DNA from 4 places in the Rhizobium sp. 21-4511-3d genome. Region 3 is predicted to be linked to each of the others. Evidence: predicted binding sites of a transcription regulator. Region 3 holds the regulator's gene; each other region holds the start of a gene.
What was found. The regulator PhoB, encoded in region 3, activates phosphate uptake and scavenging genes when phosphate is short. The targets are predictions, from matches to a motif close to TGTCATNNANCTGTCAT.

Region 1 (4,466 bases), on a different contig from region 3:
GGCGGCCTTCGATATGGTCGAGGCGGTCGAGGATGTGGCGACGCTCTTGTCGTCGCCGGCGGCCGAGAAGGACCTGGAGCTGCTCGTTCGCGCCGATCCAAACCTGCCTGCAGCCGTGATCGGCGATGCCGGGCGTTTCCGGCAGATCGTCACCAACCTCGTCGGCAATGCCGTCAAGTTCACCGAGAAGGGCCATGTCTTCGTCGATATCGGGTTCCGCCAGGGATCGGACGGGGAGATCATGGTCGAGCTCAGGATCGAGGATACCGGTATCGGCATCCCGACCGACAAGCTGCAATCGGTGTTCGACAAGTTCTCACAGGTCGATTCCTCCTCGACGCGGCGTCACGAGGGAACGGGCCTTGGGCTGGCGATCACCGCCGGTCTCGTCGATCTCTTCGGCGGCTATATCCATGCCGAGAGTGAACCGGGGCGCGGGACCGTCTTCACCGTCAACCTGCCGTTCGCGGTGGCGGCGGCCAAGCTCGATCCGAAGCCGCTGCCGGTCAATGTGCGCGGCGCGCGCATCCTCGTCATCGACGACAACGAGGTGAACCGCAGCATTCTCAGCGAACAGCTGACGCTCTGGGGTTTCGACGGCGTGGCGGCGGAAAGCGGCGCGACGGGGATCGCCATTCTGGAGGCGGCGCATCAGGTGGGCGTCGAGGTCGATGCCTTGGTGCTCGACTATCACATGCCGCAGATGAACGGCGCCGAAGTGGCGCGCAAGTTGCGCGCCGACCGGCGTTTCGAAAACCTGCCGATCATCTTCCTGACCTCGATGGATATATCGGGTTCGGAAAAGGAATTCGCGGCGCTGAACGGCCAGGCGCATCTGATGAAGCCGGCGCGCGCCAACCTGCTGCGCGGCACGATCGTCGAGGTCGTCAGGGCCAAGCGCGTCAAGCAGGCGTCCGAAGCCGAGCTTGCGCGGCTGCAGGCCGAGCTCGCCGCCAAGGCGCCGGAGCCGGAAGAGGCCGAGCCCGAAATCGAGACGCCGCGCCGCAAGGCCGATTTCATCGACGTGCTGGTGGCCGAGGACAACGAGGTCAACCAGATCGTCTTCACGCAGATCCTGCAGGGCACGGGCCTGAGCTTCCTCGTCGTCAACAACGGCCAGGAGGCGGTCAATGCCTGGGAAGCGCATTCGCCGCGGATCATCATGATGGATGTATCGATGCCCGTGATGAACGGTCACGACGCGACACGGGCGATCCGCTCGCGCGAGCGCGGGCAGGGGCACCGCGTGCCGATCATCGGCGTCACCGCGCATGCGCTGGAAAGCGACCGCGAGCTCTGCCTCGATGCCGGCATGGACGACTACATGTCGAAGCCGATCAGCCCCGAGCTGCTGGAAGAGAAGATCCAGCTGTGGCTCGGCAAGAGCGAGCCGCTGCCGGGCCGCTCCGGCCTATAGGACCTTCGGGCCGCAGAGCATTTCGCGCTTTCCCGCAAAGCCCTTTCGCCGCTCGACGGCAAAGCCTGCCGCAACGAGATTGCGCCGGACGAAGCCGGCCGCGGCATAGGTGGCGAAGCTGCCGCCGGGAACGGTCTTCTCGCAGACGAGTCGCATCAGCTCTTCCGACCACATGTCGCCGTTGCGCGACGGGGCGAAGCCATCGAGATACCAGGCGTCGAAGCGCGGCTCGGCGGCCCTGACGCCATCGAGTGCCGCGCCGCAGACGACGCTGAGACGGGTCTGCGGATCGAGATCGAGGCTGATGATGCCTTGCGGGTTATCGGGCCAGGCGGCGGTCAGGCCGTCGCGCTCGGTATCGATCTCCGGCCAGTGCGACAGAGCGCGGGCAATCTCGTCGCGCTGCATCGGATAGAGCTCGAAGGAGATGAAATGCAGGTGCTGGCCATTCCTGCGGTGCAGCTTCCACTGTCGCCAGGTCTCGGCGAAGTTCAGGCCGGTGCCGAAGCCGAGCTCGCCGATCTGGAAACTGTCCCTTTCCGCCCAGCGTTCCGGCAGGCCGTTGCCGGAAAGGAAGACGTGGCCGCATTCGAGCCGGCCGTCGGTCTGGCAATAAAAGTGATCGCCAAAGGCCTGCGAATAGGGCATATCGCCGTCTCGCCATTCGAGCGGCTGGCTGTTGCTGCCAATCTGATCGGGATCGATATCTGTCATGCCACAAGCCGATAGTCCGGCTCTTCTCTCCGGTCAATCCGCCGATCTCTTGATCGCCGGCGGCGGCATCATGGGCCTGTGGGCGGCGGTATATGCCGAGCGGCTGGGCATCGACACGCTGCTGATCGATGCCGGGCGGATCGGCGGGGGCGCCAGCGGCGGCCTGCTGGGCGCGCTGATGCCGCATATGCCGGACAAGTGGAATGCCAAGAAGCAGTTCCAGTTCGATGCGCTGCTCAGCCTCGAAACCGAGATCGCGGCACTGGAAGCCGCCACCGGCCTTTCCGCAGGCTACCGCCGCTCCGGCCGGATCATTCCGCTGCCGAAGCCGCATCTGAAGACGATCGCGCTCCGGCATTCGGCCGATGCCGAGGTCAACTGGAACCAGCAGGGCCGGGCGTTTCACTGGCATGTTTCCGATCAACCCGCCGTCACCGGCTGGATCGACCCGGCTGCGGGCGACAGCGGTTTCGTGCACGACACGCTGGCGGCCCGCGTTGCGCCGCGAGCGCTGGTCTCGGCGCTCAGGGCGTTTCTCGATCGGGCGCGGCACGTGCGGATCGCAGAGATGGCGGCGCTTGGCTCGCTGGATGTGGAGGCAGGTACTGCCGAGATCGATGGCGATCGAGTGAGTTTCGGTCACTGCATCATCGCGGCCGGGCATGCATCGTTTCCGATCCTGCAGCGCTTCAATCCGGGTTTGCTGCAACCACTGGGCCAGCCGGTGAAGGGGCAGGCGGCACTGCTGAAAGCCGATATTGATCCGGCTCTTCCCGTCATCTTCCGCGACGGTCTCTATATCGTGGCGCATGAAGGCGGGCATGTCGCGATCGGCAGCACCAGCGAGAACAGCTTTGCCGATCCCCATGGCACCGATGACCAGCTGGAACCGTTGATTGCGGCTGCGCGCGAAATGGCGCCGGCGTTGGCGGATGCGCCTGTCGTCGAGCGCTGGGCAGGGCTGCGGCCGAAGGCGATCGATCGCGATCCGATGGTGGGGCGCCATCCCGATCATCCCCGGCTCCATGCGCTGACGGGTGGTTTCAAGGTGAGTTTCGGGCTCGCCCACCGGCTGGCGGAATGCGTCACTGGCGAAATTGCCGGTCAGCCCGCGGGGTTCGACCTGCCGGATAGTTTCGCGCTTTCCAGCCATATCACGGCCGCTTCACGCTAAACGTGAATTAGTCCAAAGCTTATTTCGTTATTCTGTCATGCAAATCACCTATCTGCTAGCGCATCGACGGTGCCGGATTCGGCCGTGCACTGCACTCTCAGATGGAGGAAATCGCATGCGTTATGCCATTTGCTTCACGCCTTCGCCGAGCGATCCGCTCAGCCATGTGGCGGCCAATTGGCTTGGCCGTAACGTCTTTTCGGGCGAGATGCTGGAGCCGCCGGCCGTTCGCGGTCTCGGCATTCACGAAATTGCCTTCCACACGGCAGTGCCGCGCCGCTATGGATTTCATGGCGTCCTCAAGGCGCCGTTCCACCTTTCCGCGGATGTTTCGGAAGCGCAACTCCTGCGGGAGTTGATGCGGTTCTCCGGCACGATCCAGCCTTTCAGCGTTCCGCGCATCGAGGTGGCCCGGCTCGGCAATTACTACAGCCTAGTGCCGACGCTGCCCTGCGAGAATGTGCGCTATCTGGCATCTTCCATCGTCCAGCATTTCGATCGCTTTCGCGCGCCTCTGTCGGAAGCCGATATCGAGCGCAGCGATCCCGATGGCCTGTCGGCGGCGCAATTCGCCAATCTGCACCGCTGGGGCAACCCTTACGTGATGGACGAGTTCCGTTTCCACATGCCGGTCACCGGCCCGGTCAACTGTGTCGACATGCCCCGCATCGAGCAGGCGCTGCGGTCGATCTTCGAGCCGGTGCTGAACGATCCGATCCAGATTTCCAACATCGCGCTGATGATGGAAGAGGGGATGGGCGGTCCCTTCCGCGTGCATTCGCTGCATCCGATGGGCAAGGTCAGCGCCCGCAAGATCGCCTGATCACTTTTGTTCAAGAAGCCGGCGCGGATTGATGCTATATCCGCGCGATGCAGAATATCTCGCAGGAACAGGCAACCGATGCCATGCCGCTTGCCGGCGCGGAGACGACGCGCTTCTGGCGCGACCGCCGTTTCGGCGGCATGGAATGCCTGAGCGCGACCTTCCTGACCCACGAATTCGCGCCGCATGCGCATGATACGTTCAGCATCGGCGCCATCGAGAGCGGCAGCCAGATCGCCACGATCCGCGGCACGCGCGAGGCATCCGGCCCCGGCGACCTCTATCTGATCAATCCCGGCGAGACGCATGACGGGGCGCCGACCGAGGGCGGATACCGC
Region 2 (4,466 bases), on a different contig from region 3:
CCTGCCGCGCTTCGATGCGCTCAATGACGGCGATTTCGCCGCCGCCTTCGATGCGGCGCTTGCGTCTCATGAGAAGGAGATCGATGCGATCGCCGGGAATCCGGATGCGCCGACTTTCGAGAACACCATCGTGGCGCTTGAAATTGCCGGCGATGAGCTTTCGCGGGTCTCGGCACTGTTCTGGAACCGGGCGGGTGCTCATACCAATGAGGTCATCCAGGCGCTGGAGCGGGAAATATCGCCGAAGATGTCGCGGCACTATTCGAAGATCGGCATGAATGCCGCGCTTTTCGCCCGCATCGATGCACTCTGGGAAAAGCGCGAAGAGCTCGGCCTAACGCTCGAACAGACGCGCGTGCTGGAGCGGCATTGGAAGGGCTTCGTCAAGTCCGGTGCCAAGCTGCCGAAGCCGGAGCAGGAGAAGCTCGCCGGCATCAACGAGAAGCTGGCCGGCCTCGGCACCAATTTCGGTCAAAACGTGCTCGCCGACGAGAAGAGTTGGTCGCTCCTTCTCTCCGACGGGCCGGATCTTGATGGCCTGCCTGAATTCCTCAAGGATGCAATGGCGGCTGCAGCGCGCGAGCGCGGCGAAGAGGGCAAGTTTGCCGTCACGCTGTCGCGCTCGATCATCGAACCGTTCCTGACCTTCTCTGAAAAGCGCGATCTGCGCGAGCAGGCTTTCAAGGCCTGGGTCGCCCGTGGCGAGAATGCCGGTGCCACAGATAATCGCGGCATCATCAAGGAAACGCTGGCGCTTCGCAAGGAAATGGCCGCGCTTCTCGGCTACGGCAATTTCGCCGAATTGAAGCTCGACAACACGATGGCGAAGAAGCCCGAAGCCGTCGATGAGCTGCTGCGCGCCGTCTGGACGAAGGCTGTGGGGCGTGCCCGCGAGGAAGAGGCCGACATCGCCAAGCTGATTGCCGAGGATGGCAAGAACCATGAGGTGATGCCCTGGGACTGGCGCTTCTATGCGGAAAAGATCCGGGCACAGAAGTTCAATTTCTCCGAGACGGAGCTGAAGCCCTATCTGCAGCTCGAGAAGATCATCGAAGCCTGCTTCGATGTTGCGAACCGCCTCTTCGGCATCCGCGCGGTCGAGAAAAAGGGGATCGCCGCCTATCATCCGGATGTGCGCGTGTTCGAGATCCGCGATGCCGGTGACACGCTGGTGGCGCTGTTCCTCGGCGATTACTTTGCCCGCGGCTCGAAGCGCTCGGGCGCCTGGATGAGCTCGTTCCAGTCGCAGCACAAGCTGACGCTGAAGAACGGCAACAAGGGCGAACTGCCGATCATCTACAATGTCTGCAATTTCGCTAAGCCTGCCGAAGGCAAGCCCGCGCTGCTGTCGCTCGATGATGCCCGCACGCTGTTCCACGAATTCGGCCATGCGCTTCACGGCATGCTGTCCAACGTGACCTATCCGTCGGTCTCGGGCACTGGTGTTTCGCGCGATTTCGTCGAGCTCCCCTCGCAGCTTTACGAGCACTGGCTGACGGTGCCCGCGATCCTCAAGCAATATGCGGTGCATTTCGAAACCGGCGAGCCGATGCCGCAGGCGCTGCTCGACAAGGTTCTGGCGGCGCGCACCTTCAACGCTGGTTTCAACACGGTGGAGTTCACCTCCTCGGCGATCGTCGACATGGAATTCCATACGCGCGATGCGGTCGATGATCCGATGGCGGTCCAGGCCGAGGTGCTTGCCGAGCTCGGCATGCCGAAGTCGCTGGTCATGCGCCATGCCTCACCGCATTTCCAGCATATCTTCTCGGGCGGTTATTCGGCCGGCTACTATTCCTACATGTGGTCGGAAGTGCTCGATGCCGATGCTTTCTCCGCCTTCGAGGAAACCGGTGATGCCTTCAATCGCGAGATGGCGGCAAAGCTGAAGGACAACATCTATTCGACCGGCGGCTCGATCGATCCCGAGGATGCCTACAAAGGCTTCCGCGGCAAGCTGCCGACCCCGGACGCGATGCTGATCAAGAAGGGGCTTTCGACCTTCAAGGAATTGTCCGGCAGCGACGCGTAACAAAACTGTCGCTGAAGTTTCGGCAAACCGTCATGCGGTTTTCAAGAGACTGACATGACGGGTGCCCAAGGCTGGGGCGGGACGATTCGATCCCGCTCCTGAAGGGCCTTGGGATGATCTTGAAGCAAACGACGCGCCGCCGGTTCCTGACATCGGTGGGTGCAGTCGGCGGCTTTGCGGCGGCAAGCCTGGCAATGCCCTATTACGCCCGCGGCTCGTCGAGCCGGCCGGTCTTTACCTCGGGCGTGCAATCGGGCGATGTCGATGCGGCCTCGGGTGTCGTCTGGACGCGGGTCGACCGGCCGTCGCGGCTGTTCATCGAATATTCCACCACAGACAAGTTTGCCAACGCTGTGCGGCTCGCGCCCTTCGACGTGACGCCGGAGACCGATCTTGCCGGCAAGCTGCTGGTGACCGGTCTGCCGCCGGATCAGGAGATCTTCTATCGCTTCGTCGCGGCTGACCTGCAGGACATCAACAGCCGTTCCGAGCCCATTCGAGGCGAATTCCGCACGGCGCCGGTCTCCAGACGCAATCTCCGCTTCGTCTGGTCGGGCGATACGGCGGGGCAGGGCTGGGGCATCGATGACAAGGGGATGCGGACCTATCGGACGATCGCCTATCACCGGCCGGATTTCATGATCCATTCCGGTGATACCATCTATGCCGACAACCCAATCCCCGATGAGATCGCGCTCCGCGGCGGCGGGGTCTGGAAGAACCGGATCGTCACCGAGGAAAAGCGGACGATCGCCCAGACGCTGCCGGAGTTCCGCGGCCAATGGAAATATAATCTGCTCGACGAGCATGTGACCGCGCTCAATGCCATCTGCCCGGTCTTCCACCAGTGGGACGACCACGAGGTTCTCAACAACTGGTCGCCATCGACCGATCTCAGCGCCGATGACCGCTACAAGGAAAAGTCGGTCGCCGTGCTTGCGGTGCGCGCCAGCCGCGCCTTCCATGAGATGACGCCGATCCGCTATATCGCCGCGGAGCCCGGCCGCATCTACCGCAAGGTCTCCTATGGCCCGCTGCTCGATGTGTTCTTCGTCGATCTCCGCTCCTATCGCGGACCCAACACGCATGGTCTCGATGAAGAATTGACGCCGCAGTCGCGGATTTTCGGCGAGGCGCAGGTCGCGTGGCTGAAGCGCGAGCTGGCGCGATCGACAGCGACATGGAAGGTGATTTCCTGCGATCTGCCGATTGGATTGGTGATCTGGGACGACTACGGCAAGCGCCGGGGCAGCGAATCCATATCGAACGGCGATAACGGTGCACCGCTTGGCCGCGAGCTGGAATTTGCCGATCTGCTGCGTTTCATTCGCGACGCGGCGATCGGCAATATCGTCTGGCTGACGGCGGATGTGCATTACACGGCCGCCCATTATTACGATCCCGGCAGGGCGAAGTTCCAGGATTTCCTGCCATTTTGGGAGTTCGTATCCGGACCACTCCACTCCGGCACATACGGGCCTCAGGAGCTCGATGGCACGTTCGGGCCAGAAGTGCGCTTCATCAAGGCGGCACCCGGCGGCATCGAGTCGAACCTGCCACCATCGGCAGGGATGCAGTTCTTCGGCCTCGTCGATATCGACGGGGAAAGTGAGCAGATGACGGTGCGGCTGATGGACCGCGACGACAACGAATTGTGGCGGACTGTCATCGACCCGCAACGTGTGAGTTAACCTGGAATGGCGCTTCGGACCTCTTACCCCTTTCGCAATCGCGAAAAACACTGTATGAGCGCGCCAAACGTAATAGGCGCCTCCCTCCGACGTAGCGCCCCAGCCTCAGAGATTTGACACAATGGCACTTCGCAACATCGCGATTATCGCGCACGTTGACCATGGCAAGACGACACTGGTGGACGAGCTGCTCAAGCAGTCCGGCTCCTTCCGCGAGAACCAGCGCGTTGCAGAACGCGTCATGGACTCCAACGACCTCGAAAAAGAGCGTGGCATCACCATTCTCGCCAAGGCGACCTCGGTCGAGTGGAAGGGTGTCCGCATCAACATCGTCGACACCCCCGGCCACGCCGACTTCGGCGGTGAAGTCGAGCGTATTCTCTCGATGGTGGATGGCGCGATCGTTCTCGTCGACGCTTCCGAAGGCCCGATGCCGCAGACGAAGTTCGTCGTCGGCAAGGCGCTGAAAGTCGGCCTTCGCCCGATCGTCGCGATCAACAAGATCGACCGTCCGGATGGCCGCCACGAAGAAGTCATCAACGAAGTGTTCGACCTCTTCGCCAACCTCGACGCGACCGACGAGCAGCTCGATTTCCCGATCCTCTACGGTTCGGGCCGCGATGGCTGGATGAACGTCAACCCGGAAGGTCCGAAGGACCAGGGTCTCGCACCGCTTCTCGACCTCGTGCTCGAGCATGTTCCGGAGCCGACGGTTCACGAAGGCCCGTTCACGATGATCGGCA
Region 3 (4,466 bases):
AGAAATGACTCTGTGGGGAAGCAAGTTGGGGAAAACTTGAAATTCGATTCATCCGGATTCCCGCGACTCTTGTCACGGAGTCAGCCTCACACTAGGTTAAAACTCAATTACTAGACTGCATGCGGCGGAACTAGTCACCAAAATTAGTCAAGCGTTTCTTGTGTCGGATTCATCCGGGGCAAACGGTGAAGGATTCTGCCTTCACAACGCTTAAACGGCGGAGACACAGGGCATGAACTGGACAGACGAGCGGGTCGAGAAACTCAAGAAACTGTGGTCCGAAGGGTTGAGCGCGAGCCAGATCGCGGCGCAACTTGGAGGCGTAAGCCGAAATGCCGTCATCGGCAAGGTTCACCGTCTGGCACTGCCGGGCCGTGCCAAGGCCGGCGGCAATGCAACGGCGGCACGGGCTCCGAAGCGCACGACTTCGGCACCGCGCGCTCCGAACTACGCATCGCGCATGACGACCCGCACCGTTGCCCGCCCGCAGGGCGCAACGATGCTGAAGGAAGAGATCGAAATCGACGTCATGGAGGAGATGGAATATCGTCCGGCTTCCAACGTTGTCGTGCCGATCTCCCGCCGTCTTGGCCTGACGGAACTGACCGAACGCACCTGCAAGTGGCCGGTCGGCGATCCGCTGAAGGACGATTTCCATTTCTGCGGCTGCGAAAGCCCGGATTCTTCGCCCTACTGCACGTATCATCAGCGTCTGGCTTACCAGCCGGTCAATGATCGCCGCAGGGCCGCAGCCCGGGCAAACTGAGCCGGGTAAAGACAAACGAAAAACGGGCCTTTCGGCCCGTTTTTTTGTATCTGCATGTCAGGAGGCCGTAGCCTCCCTCACTCAGGCTTCCATGGAGTAGCCGGCACCGCGGACGGTGCGAATGACATCCTGCATGTTCGAGAAGTTGAGCGCCTTGCGCAGGCGACCGACATGGACGTCGACGGTGCGCTCGTCGACATAGATGTCGTGACCCCAGACGCCGTCGAGCAGTTGCGAGCGCGAGAAGACGCGACCCGGCGACGACATCAGGAACTCCAGAAGACGAAACTCGGTCGGCCCGAGACGGACTTCGCGGGTCTTGCGGTGAACGCGGTGCGTTTCGCGGTCGAGTTCGATATCGCCGCACTTCAGCACGGTCGAGAGAACTTCCGGCTTGGCGCGGCGCAGCATCGCCTTGACGCGGGCAACGAGCTCGGGCGTCGAGAACGGCTTGACGACGTAGTCGTCGGCGCCGGTCGACAGGCCACGGACGCGCTCGCTCTCTTCGCCGCGCGCCGTCAGCATGATGATCGGCAGGCGCTCGGTTTCCGGGCGCATGCGCAGCCGGCGGCAGAGCTCGATGCCTGATACGCCAGGCAGCATCCAATCGAGGATAAGAAGGTCCGGCGTGCGCTCCTGAAGGCGGATTTCCGCCTCGTCGCCGCGCAGGATGGTATCGACTTCGAAACCTTCGGCTTCGAGATTATAGCGAAGAAGCACGCTCAGTGCTTCTTCGTCTTCAACGACTGCAACTCTCGGGATCATTCTATTCTGTCTCCTGAGGCCCGGTCCGGATGATTATTCCGTTACCGCGCCGACGGTGTTGGCGGTGTCGTCCTTCGGACGCTCGCCTTCCGGCTGAGCGCCGGTCGCCATGTAGTAGATTGTTTCAGCAATGTTCGTGGCGTGGTCGCCGATGCGCTCGATGTTCTTGGCGCAGAAGAGCAAATGCGTGCAGCTGGTGATGTTGCGCGGATCTTCCATCATGTAGGTCAGGAGCTCGCGAAACAGCGACGTGTACATCGCGTCGATTTCCTCGTCGCGCTCGCGGATCGACTTCGCCTTGTCGGCAGCGCGCGTCGTGTAGACGTCGAGCACTTCCTTCAGCTGGACGAGAGCGAGCTCGGAGAGATGCTCCAGGCCACGGGCGAGCTTGCGCGGAACGCCGGTGCTCTGCACGGCGATGACGCGCTTTGCGGTGTTCTTGCCGAGGTCGCCGACGCGCTCGAGGTCGGCGGCGATGCGGATCGAACCCATGATCTCGCGCAGGTCCGACGCCATCGGCTGGCGGCGGGCGATGGTGACAATCGCCTTGTCGTTGATCTCGCGCTCGGCGTGATCGAGGATCACGTCGTCGGAGATGACCTTCTGCGCCAGCGCCGCGTCGCCATTGACGAGGGCGCGGACAGCGTCGGAAACCATCTGCTCGGCCAGGCCGCCCATTTCGGAAATGCGGCGCGAGAGGAACTTCAGGTCTTCGTCATACGCAGAAAAAATATGTGTCGATGCCATGGGTAAAGTCCTTGAGTGTCTATCGGGGGTCGTGACGCCAAAGATCAGCCGAAGCGGCCCATGATGTAATCCTGGGTGCGCGGATCGTCCGGATTGGTGAACATCTTGTCGGTGTCGTTCTCCTCGACGAGGTTGCCGAGGTGGAACATGGCCGTGCGCTGCGAAACGCGGGCGGCCTGCTGCATGGAGTGCGTGACGATGACGATCGTGTAGGCTTCGCGCAGCTCGTGGATCAGTTCCTCGACCTTTGCGGTGGCGATCGGGTCGAGTGCCGAGCACGGCTCGTCCATCAGGATAACTTCAGGCGAGACTGCAACGGCGCGGGCGATGCAGAGGCGCTGCTGCTGACCGCCGGAGAGGCCGGTGCCGGATTCATGAACGCGGTCCTTGACCTCGTTCCAGAGGCCGGCGCGCTGCAGGCTGGTCTCGACGATCTGGTCCATGTCGGCCTTGGTCTTGGCCAGACCATGGATGCGCGGGCCGTAGGCAACGTTTTCGTAGATCGACTTCGGGAACGGGTTCGGCTTCTGGAACACCATGCCGACGCGGGCGCGCAGTTCGACCACGTCGATATCCGGATCGTAGATATCGTCGCCATCGAGCGTGATCTTGCCGGTGACGCGGCAATTGTCGATCGTGTCGTTCATGCGGTTCAGGCTGCGCAAGAAGGTGGACTTGCCGCAGCCCGACGGGCCGATGAGCGCCGTAACGGTGTTTTCGCGGATGTTCAGCTTGACGTCGAAGAGGGCGCGCTTTTCGCCGTAATAGACGGAAACGTCCTGGCCGATCATCTTGTAGGGAATGCTGTTCATCTTCTGGTCCAGAGCCTTTTCAACTGCTGCTTCTGTCAACATGTTCATTGGGTTTTACTCCGTTTACCAGCGGCGCTCAAAGCGACGGCGCAAGAGGATGGCTCCGAGGTTCATGACGATCAGGAACAGGAGGAGGACGATGATGGCACCCGACGTACGTTCTACGAAGGCGCGTTCGGCTTCGTTGGCCCACATGTAGACCTGGACGGGGAGCGCGGTGGACGGGTCGAGAGGCGTGGCCGGTGCACTGGCGACGAAGGCGACCATGCCGATCAAGAGAAGCGGCGCGGTTTCGCCGAGCGCGTGCGCCAGGCCGATGATGGTGCCGGTCAGAATGCCCGGCATGGCGAGCGGCAGCACATGGTGGAACACCATCTGCATCTTCGAGGCGCCGAGACCGAGAGCGGCCGCGCGGATCGACGGCGGGACGGCGCGAAGAGCCGCACGCGTCGCGATGATGATCGTCGGCAGCGTCATCAGCGTGAGCACCAGACCGCCGACCAGCGAGGCCGAGCGCGGCATGCCCATGAAGTTGATGAACACAGAGAGACCGAGCAGACCGTAGACGATCGAGGGAACGGCAGCGAGGTTGTTGATATTGACCTCGATCAGGTCGGTCAGCCGGTTCTTCGGTGCGAATTCCTCGAGATAGATCGAGGCGGCGACACCGATCGGCAGCGACAGCACCAGAACGATCGCCATCAGATAAAGCGAGCCGATGAGGGCAACGCCGAGGCCGGCGGCTTCAGGACGGCTGGAATTGCCGTTGACGAAGAGGCCCGTGTTGAACTGCTTGAAGAGAGCGCCGCTCGACTTCAGTTCGTTCATCCAGCCAACCTGCTTGTCGTTGACCTTGCGGTTCTTCTCATCGACGGAGAGATCGATCTGGCCCTTGTTGGCGCTGTCGACATTGGCGTCGGCGAGAACCGTGACGTTGATCGTCTTGCCGATGATCGACGGGTCGGCGACGACCATGTCGCGCAGCTGGATCGGAGCGCCCTTGGAGAGCATCGCCGATGCGTCACGCACGTCGGGACGGCTCGATGCGTTGATGTTGAGCTGCTTGACGATGGCGTCACGCAGCAGGGCGCCGTAATTGGCGGCGATCAGGACGGACGGATCGGTCGCGCGCTTGTTGCCCGGATCGATCGTCTTCTCAGTGAACTCGATCGGCAGCGAGATCGCCGTCTGCTGGAAGGCGGTGTAGCCCTGACGGATGACCGTCGACAGCAGGATGACCAGGAAGATCAGGCCGAAAGCGATAGCGGCCATGCCGTAAGCCTGGAAGCGGCGTTCGGCGGCGTAGCGGCGCTTGATGCCGATGTCGCGGCGCGCAGGTGCCTTGGATACGAGGGTGCCGGAAACCGGAGAAGCGA
Region 4 (4,466 bases), 190 kb from region 3:
GTGCGATCGATCAGCATCTTGAGATCCGTTGCCTTCAGCTTGAAGGAATGCGTGAAGGTGCCGGCGGTCAGATCCGGGAAGTCGGATTGCGGCAGGCACTGCAGCGAGAATTTCGAGCGGCCGGACTGCACGGTCATCGAGCCGCCATCCGTCGATGTCGCAAGCAGAACTTCCGAGCCGTCGGGCAGCTTGCGGACGATGTCGTAAAGAAGGTGGGCGGGAACGGTGGTCGCGCCGGCCTGTTCGACATTGGCGGGCGTCGCTTCCGTGACTTCGAGATCAAGGTCGGTCGCCTTCATGTCGAGGTTCTGGCCGTCGGCACGCAGCAGGATGTTGGACAGGATCGGGATCGTGTTCCGGCGTTCGACGACGCGGTGAACGTGGTTCAGCGACTTCAGGAGATTGGAACGCTCAATAGTAATACGCATGGGATGCTACCGCTTTCGACCGTGACTGTCCGGGCGCGCAGGCGCGCCAGAAAATGCCTTTCCGGCTCCATGGCCGGAGGAGTGGACGGGCAAAATGGCAGAACTTTGCCGGGCATTGCAAGGGGTGCAAGGCTTCGCGCGGCTGCAAAGGTGGTTTTACACGATGATGCTCACAGAAATCCGAACCCTTGCCGCGAACGAAGCCTGCGCGCATAAAGGGCCGACGCCAGAGAGGGCCTTTGAAATTGAGTCATGAAGAGACGGCGGGCGAGGGCGGCAAGCATCGCACCTACCGCCTGCATAATGTCAGCATACCTGCGCGCCCGCTCGAGGCCGCGCTCTATCTGGTCGCGACGCCGATCGGCAATCTCGGCGATATCACGCTTCGCGCGCTCGAAACGCTTGCCGGTGCCGATGTGCTCGCCTGCGAGGATACGCGCGTCACCCGCGTGCTGCTCGATCGCTACGGCATTCAGAACCGCCCTTTCGCCTATCACGAACATAATGCCGACGAGGCCGGGCCGCGCCTGCTGCAGGCGCTGGAGGCCGGAAAGTCCGTCGCACTCGTTTCCGATGCCGGAACGCCGCTGGTTTCCGATCCCGGTTACCGGCTGGCGCAGACGGCGATCGACAGCGGATACCGCGTCATCCCGATCCCCGGCGCCTCGGCGCCGCTCGCCGCACTCGTCGGTTCAGGTCTGCCGAACGATGCCTTCCTCTTTGCCGGGTTTCTTCCCGTCAAGGACAAGGCGCGGCGCGACCGGCTCGGTGAATTCGCGGCGACCCCCGCTACGCTGCTCTTCTTTGAATCACCCCACCGCATCGGCGCGACGCTTTCGGCCGCCGCCGACGTGCTCGGCGGCGATCGCATGGCCTCCGTCTGCCGCGAGCTGACGAAGACCTACGAGGAGTTTCGCCGCGGCACGCTTGCCGATCTCGCCGCCTATTATGCCGAGAACGATAATGTGAAAGGCGAGATCGTCCTCGTCGTCGCGCCGCCGGAGGAAAAACCGGCTGACGCCGCTGACGTCGATGCGATCCTTGCCGATCTCTCCGGCACCATGCCAACGGCGAAAGCGGCAGCCGAGGCGGCGCGGCTCACCGGTCTGCCGCGCAAGGAACTCTATCAGCGGCTCCTCGACATGAAGGGCGCCTGATGAGCGATAGCGGCACGAGCGTCAGCAGACAAAAGGCGCTCCGCCGCGGACATTTCTCCGAATATGTGGCGGCGCTCTACCTGCTGATGAAGGGCTACCGCATCGCGGCTTTCCGCTATCGCACTAAGCTTGGCGAGGTCGATATCATTGCCCGAAAGGGCGATCTTGCTGTTTTCGTCGAGGTCAAAGCCCGGCGCGACGAGCGGGTCGCGGTCGATGCAGTTTCTTATGCGGCTCAGAAACGCATTCGCGATGCGAGCGATCTCTGGCTCGCCCGTCAGGCCAATAGCCACTTGTTGTCGCAGCGCTACGATATCGTTGCAGTGCTTCCGGGCCGGCTGCCACGGCATTTCCCCAATGCCTTTTAGCGGTCTTGCATAGGCGTGCATTTGTAATTTTTCTGTCATACAAATGTAAAGGAGACGTCACGGAAGGCCTCTATTGGCTTCCTCACCCCAATAACTGGTGGAGAGGGTTTATCCATGTTCAAGACGTTTTCTCTGGCCGCCGCTGCGGTCGTATTGTCTTCGTCGGCATCCTTTGCCGCAACCGAAATCACCTGGTGGCACGCCATGGGCGGCGAGCTCGGCCAGAAGCTCGAGCAGATCGTTCAGAAGTTCAACGACAGCCAGACCGAATACCACGTTACCCCGGTCTTCAAGGGCACCTATCCGGAAACCCTTACGGCCGCTATCGCTGCTTTCCGCGCAGGTCAGCAGCCGGCTATCGTTCAGGTCTTCGAAGTCGGCACCGGCACGATGATGGCCGCCAAGGGTGCCGTTTATCCAGTCTACAAGCTGATGGCCGATGAAGGCGAGCCGTGGGATCCGTCGAAGTTCATCGCTCCCGTCGTCGGTTACTATTCCGACCCGGAAGGCAACATCCTCTCCTTCCCGTTCAACTCCTCGACGCCGATCCTCTATTACAACAAGGACGTCTTCAAGAAGGCTGGTCTTGATCCGGAAGTCGCTCCGAAGACCTATGCCGAACTGGCTGAGTTCTCGAAGAAGATCGTCGATTCCGGCGCTGCCAAGTGCGGCTTCACCATCACCTACGCTGCAACCTGGCTCGGCCTCGAGAACTTCTCGGCCATCCACGACCTGCCCTACGGCACGCTGCAGAACGGTTTCGGTGGCACCAAGGCTGAGCTGAGCTTCAACGGTCCGAACCAGGCTCGTCTCTGGACCGACCTGAAGAAGTGGCAGGATGCCGGTTACTTCCAGTACGGCGGCCCGGGTGGCGGCCCCGATGCAGCTCCGAAGTTCTACTCGCAGGAATGCGCCATCTACATGGGCTCCTCGGGTTCGCGCGCTGGCGTCATCAACAACGCCAAGGCCTTCCAGGTCGGCTTCTCGACGCTGCCCTACTACGACGACGTCACCAAGGATCCGAAGAACTCGATCATCGGCGGCGCGACGCTCTGGACGCTGAACGGCCAGAAGCCGGAAGTCTACAAGGGCGTTGCCAAGTTCTACACCTACCTCAGCCAGCCGGAAGTTCAGGCTGATTGGCACCAGTTCTCTGGCTACCTGCCGATCACCACTGCTGCTTACGACCTCGGCAAGTCGCAGGGTTACTACGAAAAGAACCCGGGCTCTGACGTTGGCCTGAAGCAGATCCTGCGCGGCACGCCGTCCGACAACTCCAAGGGCGTTCGTTTCGGCAACCTGACGCAGATCCGTGACGTCATCGACCAGCAGTTCGAAACCGTGCTGTCCGGCAAGCAGACCGCCCAGCAGGCGCTCGACGAAGCCGTCAAGGAAGGCAACGCCATCCTGCGCGAATTCGAAGAAGCAAACTCGAACTAAGCTTTCGAGGCTGAAGCCAAGCCCTCCCCGCTCCGGGGAGGGCCTTTCCATATCGGGCGAGCCATGCAGACAAAGCGCACAATCTTCTCGAACCGCGTCCTGCCATATTTCCTTCTGGCGCCGCAGCTCGCAGTCACGTTGGTCTTCTTCATCTGGCCGGCTTTTCAGGCCTTTCGCCAGTCCTTCCTGCGTGAAGATCCCTTCGGCATGAAGACCACCTTCGTCTGGTTCGCCAATTACACGAAGCTCTTTGGCAGCAGCGATTACATGAACGCGCTCTGGGTGACGCTGATCTTCTCGGTCTCCGTCACCGTTCTATCGATGGGCGTGTCGCTGCTTTTCGCCGTCTGCGTCAATCGCGTGCTGAAGAGCGGACGCATCTATACGACGCTGCTCGTCTGGCCCTATGCGGTGGCGCCTGCGGCGGCCGGTCTGCTCTGGTGGTTCATGTTCAACCCCAGCATCGGCATCCTGCCCTATATCCTTCGCCACTTCGGCTATGACTGGAACCACCGCCTCGATGGCAATGACGCAATGATCCTCATCGTCATCGCCTCGGCATGGAAGCAGATCTCCTACAATTTCCTCTTCTTCGTCGCCGGCCTGCAGTCTGTCCCACAGTCGGTGATCGAAGCCGCGTCGATCGATGGCGCCGGTCCGTTCAAGCGTTTCTGGACGGTCGTCTTCCCGCTGATTTCGCCGACGACGTTCTTCCTGGCTGTCATCAACGTCACCTATGCGCTGTTCGACACCTTCCCGATCGTCGACTCCACGACCTCTGGCGGCCCGTCGCAATCGACGAACACGCTTGTTTACAAGGTCTATGCCGATGGCTTCGTCGGTCTGAACCTTGGCCCTTCGGCCGCGCAGTCCGTCGTGCTGATGTTGATCGTCGTCGTCCTCACCGTCGTCCAGTTCCGCTGGATCGAGAAAAAAGTACAGTATTGAGGCCCGAGCGATGATCGAGAACCGCCCCTTTCTGAACGTCCTCACGCACTTCATCCTGATCGTCGGCGTCGTCACGGTGGTCTTCCCCGTCTACCTCGCCTTCATCGCAGCCACCCATGGTCCGA

Region 1: a site for PhoB is predicted at 3,328-3,344, ahead of ACQZ5H_RS18485 (DUF1045 domain-containing protein). Genes of this name have one in related genera too.
Region 2: a site for PhoB is predicted at 2,061-2,077, ahead of ACQZ5H_RS21040 (alkaline phosphatase D family protein). Genes of this name have one in related genera too.
Region 4: a site for PhoB is predicted at 1,976-1,992, ahead of ugpB (sn-glycerol-3-phosphate ABC transporter substrate-binding protein UgpB). Genes of this name have one in related genera too.

Annotation. Positions count from the first base shown of each region.
Region 1 is NZ_JBNWCF010000008.1:104,800-109,265, forward strand. It holds gene ACQZ5H_RS18470 (response regulator) at 1-1,417, shown strand, start outside; gene mnmD (tRNA (5-methylaminomethyl-2-thiouridine)(34)-methyltransferase MnmD) at 1,412-2,131, opposite strand; gene ACQZ5H_RS18480 (NAD(P)/FAD-dependent oxidoreductase) at 2,130-3,305, shown strand; gene ACQZ5H_RS18485 (DUF1045 domain-containing protein) at 3,421-4,128, shown strand; gene ACQZ5H_RS18490 (AraC family transcriptional regulator) at 4,176-4,466, shown strand, end outside.
Region 2 is NZ_JBNWCF010000009.1:294,565-299,030, forward strand. It holds gene ACQZ5H_RS21035 (M3 family metallopeptidase) at 1-2,032, shown strand, start outside; gene ACQZ5H_RS21040 (alkaline phosphatase D family protein) at 2,146-3,723, shown strand; gene typA (translational GTPase TypA) at 3,845-4,466, shown strand, end outside.
Region 3 is NZ_JBNWCF010000007.1:85,480-89,945, forward strand. It holds gene ACQZ5H_RS16665 (GcrA family cell cycle regulator) at 233-766, shown strand; gene phoB (phosphate regulon transcriptional regulator PhoB) at 848-1,531, opposite strand; gene phoU (phosphate signaling complex protein PhoU) at 1,565-2,278, opposite strand; gene pstB (phosphate ABC transporter ATP-binding protein PstB) at 2,323-3,138, opposite strand; gene pstA (phosphate ABC transporter permease PstA) at 3,154-4,466, opposite strand, start outside.
Region 4 is NZ_JBNWCF010000007.1:272,274-276,739, reverse strand. It holds gene dnaN (DNA polymerase III subunit beta) at 1-428, opposite strand, end outside; gene rsmI (16S rRNA (cytidine(1402)-2'-O)-methyltransferase) at 674-1,585, shown strand; gene ACQZ5H_RS17610 (YraN family protein) at 1,585-1,953, shown strand; gene ugpB (sn-glycerol-3-phosphate ABC transporter substrate-binding protein UgpB) at 2,068-3,393, shown strand; gene ugpA (sn-glycerol-3-phosphate ABC transporter permease UgpA) at 3,457-4,341, shown strand; gene ugpE (sn-glycerol-3-phosphate ABC transporter permease UgpE) at 4,352-4,466, shown strand, end outside.